Regions from separate parts of the Nonomuraea sp. B10E15 genome, predicted to be linked through region 2. Evidence: riboswitches for the same ligand, from Rfam matches in the RefSeq annotation. Region 2 holds a riboswitch; the other holds the start of a gene.

Region 1 (2,381 bases), on a different contig from region 2:
CGATGCTGGCCGGCGGTCCGCAGGGAAATCCCGACCACCTGCTGTTCGGCCTCATCGCCAAAGGGCTCGGCGCCGACACCCGGCAGGTCGACTACACCGGCTACCCCAGCCGCCACGAGGTCGTCGCCGCGCTGTCGTCCGGCAAGGCGGTCGCCGCCGCCGGCCGGGTCGCGGAGTGGCGCACGATCATCGGGCGCGGCCGGATCAGGGCGCTCGCGGTGTCCTCGGCCGAGCGGGTGCCGGAGCTCGACGTTCCGACGCTGCTGGAATCCGGCGTACGGGTGGATTTCGTGGACTGGATCGCGGCCTTCGGCGCTCACGACATGCCGGAAGAGAGCCGCGAGTCGGCCGTCGGCATGTGCGACGAGGTGACCCGCTCGGCCGGCTGGGAGGCGGCCTGCCGGGCCGCCGGATGGGTCTCGATCCCGCTCACCGGCGACGACTTCGAGTTGTGGCTCGCCTCCGAGGTCCGGCGCACGCGCGAGGTGCTGCGGGACCTCGGGCTGGTCGACACGACCAAATCCACAATATGCAGGGGTGGTTGCGGGATCCGCCACTAGATGTAGGATCCTGGTCGTCGCTGGTTCGCCTCCCAGGAGGCGGAGTGAAAGGGAACCCGGTGCGATTCCGGGGCTGCCCCGCAGCGGTGAGCGGGAACGACCGCCGTCACATGCACTGGAGCGATCCGGGAAGCGACGGCCAGTAGGCGCCATGAGCACGCCCGCGAGCCCGAAGACCTGCCCGCGACGTGCCGGGTCATGCGCCCGGCGAGCAGTGTCCATGGCCTCGAGGGAGGGCCGGGGGCTGGTGCGGCCGTGGGTCCATGCCGCCGTGCTCTCGCGCGCCCTCACGGGGATGAGCTCGCGAGGAGAGAGCACGTGACGCAGATCGTCGATGTTGACCGCCGCCTGGCCATCGAGGAGGCCGCCGCCCGGGTGATCACCGATCCGGCCAGCTCCCGGATCGCCGCCGGCCTGCTGGCCGAGGAGATCGCCGACGAGGCGGCCGGGCACGGGGTGGGCTCGTTCTCCCAGTCGGTCGCGGCCACCCACGCGGCGGGGCTGATCCAGGACGGGCTGGCGGAGTTCGTCGCCGCGCACGCCGCCGAGCTGGACGCGCTGATCTGCGCGGAGGCGGACGGCCGGTTCGAGTATTTCGGGTTGCGCACGGTCTATGACCGCTACCTGCTGCGCCATCCCGAGACCCGTAAGGTGCTGGAGCGGCCGCAACACTTCTTCCTCCGCGTGGCCTGCGGGCTGGCGGAGTCGGTCGCCGAGGCGGCCGAGCTCTACGCGCTCATGTCCAGCCTGTCCTACCTGCCGAGCTCGCCCACCCTGTTCAACGCGGGCGCGCGCCGGCCGCAGCTGTCGTCGTGCTTCCTGCTCGACTCGCCGCGCGACGAGCTGGAGGGCATCTACGACCGCTACGGGCAGGTCGCCCGGCTCTCCAAGTACGCCGGCGGCATCGGCATCTCGTGGACCCGCGTACGCTCGCGCGGCTCCCTCATCAGGGGCACGAACGGCCACTCCAACGGCATCGTGCCCTGGCTGCGCACGCTCGACGCGTCGGTGGCGGCGGTCAACCAGGGCGGCCGGCGCAAGGGCGCGGCCTGCGTCTACCTGGAGACCTGGCATGCCGACATCGAGGAGTTCCTGGAACTGCGCGACAACACCGGTGAGGACGCCCGCCGCACCCACAACCTCAACCTGGCCAACTGGGTGCCCGACGAGTTCATGCGCCGCGTGGAGGCCGACGAGCCCTGGTCGTTGTTCGACCCCAAGGACACGCCCGACCTCACGGACCTGTACGGGGAGGAGTTCACCGCCGCCTACCGCGCGTACGAGGCGGCCGGGCGCCACGTCCGGCAGGTCCCCGCCAGGATCCTGTACGGCCGGATGATGCGCACCCTCGCCCAGACCGGCAACGGCTGGATGACCTTCAAGGACGCCGCCAACCGCACCTCCAACCAGACCGGCCGCCCCGGCAACGTCATCCACCTGTCCAACCTGTGCACCGAGATCCTCGAGGTCACGAGCGACGCGGAGACGGCCGTGTGCAACCTCGGCTCCGTCAACCTGGCCGCCTGCCTCGCGGACGGCGGTGTCGACTGGGAGCGGCTGCGCCGGACCGTACGCACGGCCGTGCGCTTCCTCGACCGCACCATCGACCTCGGCTTCTACCCGACGCCCGAGGCCGAGGCGGCCAACAGGCGGTGGCGGCCGATCGGGCTCGGTGTCATGGGCCTGGCCGACGTGTTCTTCGCGCTGCGGCTGCCGTTCGACTCGCCGGCCGCGCTGGAGCTGTCCACGCGGATCGCCGAGGAGATCGCGCTGGCCGCCTACGACACCTCGGCCGACCTGGCCGCCGAGCGCGGAAGGCAC
Region 2 (2,381 bases):
GGCAGGCGCGCGCGGAGCCGGGGAGGCGCGGCCTCCGCCGGCGCGGTCACGAGATGCGGTCCGGATGGAGCTGGCCCGCGAGCGACTCGACGCCCTCCGGCGCCCTGACTCCCAGCAGCGTGGACGACAGCGGGAGCACCGCGAAGCGTTGGTTCTTGATCGCGGGCGCGTCCTTGAGCGCCGGGTTGCTCAGCAGGAACTTCTTCTTGTCCGCCACCGGCTGATCGCCGTAGTCGTATATCACGATCACCTCCGGCGCGCGTTCGGCGACCTGCTCGAAGGAGACGTCACCGAACGTCTTGGGCAGGTCCGCGAACAGGTTGACGCCGCCGGCCCGGGTGATCATGTCATTGCCGATTCCGGCGCCGCCGGCGGTGAAGGCGGCCTTGTCGCCGCTGTCGTAGACGAACACCTTGACCGGCTCGACCTCGCCCACCTTCGTCTCGACGCCGTCCAGGACGCCGCGCATCTCGGCGACACGCTGCTCGGCACGGTCGCTGACGCCGAAGATCCGGCCGACTGTGCGGATCTCCTCCTCCAGGAGGTCCATGGTCACCGGACCGGACGGGCAGGCTTCCAGGTTGAGGTAGGCGTCGATACCGGCCTTGGCCAGGGTGGCGCGGCCTCGTCCTTCCTTGTCGTCGAAGGCGCTCTGAAATCCGCCGTAGACGAAGTCGGGTTCGACGGACAGCAGCGACTCGTACGAGGGGTACTCCTTGGCGAGGACCTTGACGCTGTTGTAGGCGGTCTCGTACTCCTGCGGGATCCGGTCATCGAGGAATGCCGTGCCGGCCATCGACGTCTCCAGCCCGAGGGCCAGCATGATCTCGGTGACGTGCTGGTTCATCGTGACCGCCCGCTGCGGAGCACGCTCGTACGTGGTGGTCGCCCCGCAGTTCGTCACGGTGACCGGGAAGCCGGCGGCGGACGTCTCGGCAGACGGTGGTGGCGCGGCCTGCTGGGCATCGGCGCATCCGGCGACCGGCCCGATGATCAGCACGGCGAGCGCCATGAGCGACAGGGGAAGCGAGCGTCGGCTCGTCATGGGCGGGACCTTTCCTGACCGGCATGACAGGGCTGGATCGCTGGAGAAGGGCCGCACGCCAGGCAGCGGGAAAAGTGTCATGCCGAGCTCGCGGCATGCCGACCACCGTCCTCTCTTGGGGAGATCCGCCCCAATCTCTTCGAGGAGGCGACCGCGTGAGTCTCCTGGCTCTCGGGTCGACGCTCGCCCCGGCCTTCCCACCCTGACGGGCAGTGGCCTGCGTGGGGTTCGCTCACCGATCACAGTGGCGGGACCGCGCCGGATTCACACCGGCTTCCTCGTTCCGCCGTCGCCTACGTCCGGCATCGTCTCATACGCACACCTTGCCCGGTGGCCGCTGGAGTGCATTGACGCGAACGGGAGGAAAGGATACGTTCCGGTAGATTTCACGGTTGTCCAAGGGAAATCCGGTGAGATGCCGGTGCGGACGCGCCACTGTATCCGGGACGTGGATCCCGGGAGCCAGGTCGCTTGGCCGCCGTGACCTCGCTATGGGACGCGTCACCCCGAGGAGGCTCGTATGAGTGGTTTGACCACTCCGTCCACTATTCCCTTCCCACGCCTGCGCCCCTGGCTGCTGGCGGTGCCGGTGCTGCTGCTCGTCGCTTACCTGGTCCTGATGGACAATGGCGCGGTCTCCCAGACGGGCGCCTTCCTGCACGAGCTGATGCACGACGGGCGGCATCTGCTCGGCGTGCCCTGTCACTAGGGGCCGGGATGGTACGCACTTTCCTGGTCAGAGGCCTGCTCGTGGGGCTGCTGGCCGGACTGATCGCGGGCGGATTCGCCTTCGCTTTCGGGGAGCCGCGCGTCGATGCGGCGATCGCCCTGGAGGAGGCCGCGGCCCAGGCCGAGGTACCGGAGCCGCCCGCCGCCGAGGAGGCCGGGCACAACCACGGCGAGGAGGCCGAGGTCAGCAGGCCGGCGCAGAAGGCCGGGCTCTTCCTCGCCACCGGCTTGTACGGGCTGGCCGTGGGCGGCGTGTTCGCGCTCGTGTTCGCCGGCCTGCGCGGACGGGTGGGACCGCGCTCCGACGGGCTGCTGGCACTCGCCGCGGCAGGAACGGCCTTCGTCGCGGTCATCCTCGTTCCCTTCGTGAAGTATCCGGCCAACCCGCCGGCGGTAGGTGACCCAGAGACGATCAACAGCCGTACGGTGCTCTACCTCGTGATGATCCTCGTCGGGCTGGCGGCGACGGCGATCGCGGTGGCCACCGCCCGCCGTGTCACCGCGGATCCGTGGGCCCGCTGGGTGGCGGCGGTCATCGGCTTTCTCATCCCCGTGGGTGCCGCCTGGGCGCTGTTGCCAACGGTCGACGAGGTGGCCGACGGCTTCC

The links. Region 2 has a riboswitch for cobalamin ahead of ABGB14_RS37405 (ABC transporter substrate-binding protein). Riboswitches for the same ligand answer to the same signal wherever they lie in the genome.
Region 1: it holds a riboswitch for cobalamin, as region 2 does, so the genes downstream of both, ABGB14_RS13750 (ribonucleoside-diphosphate reductase subunit alpha) here and ABGB14_RS37405 (ABC transporter substrate-binding protein) in region 2, are expected to answer to the same signal.

What each region holds. Positions count from the first base shown of each region.
Region 1 is NZ_JBDPMB010000003.1:174,380-176,760, reverse strand. Features, by position in the region: gene ABGB14_RS13755 (tripartite tricarboxylate transporter substrate-binding protein) at 1-560, shown strand, start outside; cobalamin riboswitch at 565-760, shown strand; gene ABGB14_RS13750 (ribonucleoside-diphosphate reductase subunit alpha) at 879-2,381, shown strand, end outside.
Region 2 is NZ_JBDPMB010000019.1:96,965-99,345, forward strand. Features, by position in the region: gene ABGB14_RS37400 (iron ABC transporter permease) at 1-50, opposite strand, end outside; gene ABGB14_RS37405 (ABC transporter substrate-binding protein) at 47-1,045, opposite strand; cobalamin riboswitch at 1,203-1,328, opposite strand; cobalamin riboswitch at 1,406-1,535, shown strand; gene ABGB14_RS37410 (CbtB-domain containing protein) at 1,566-1,754, shown strand; gene ABGB14_RS37415 (CbtA family protein) at 1,763-2,381, shown strand, end outside.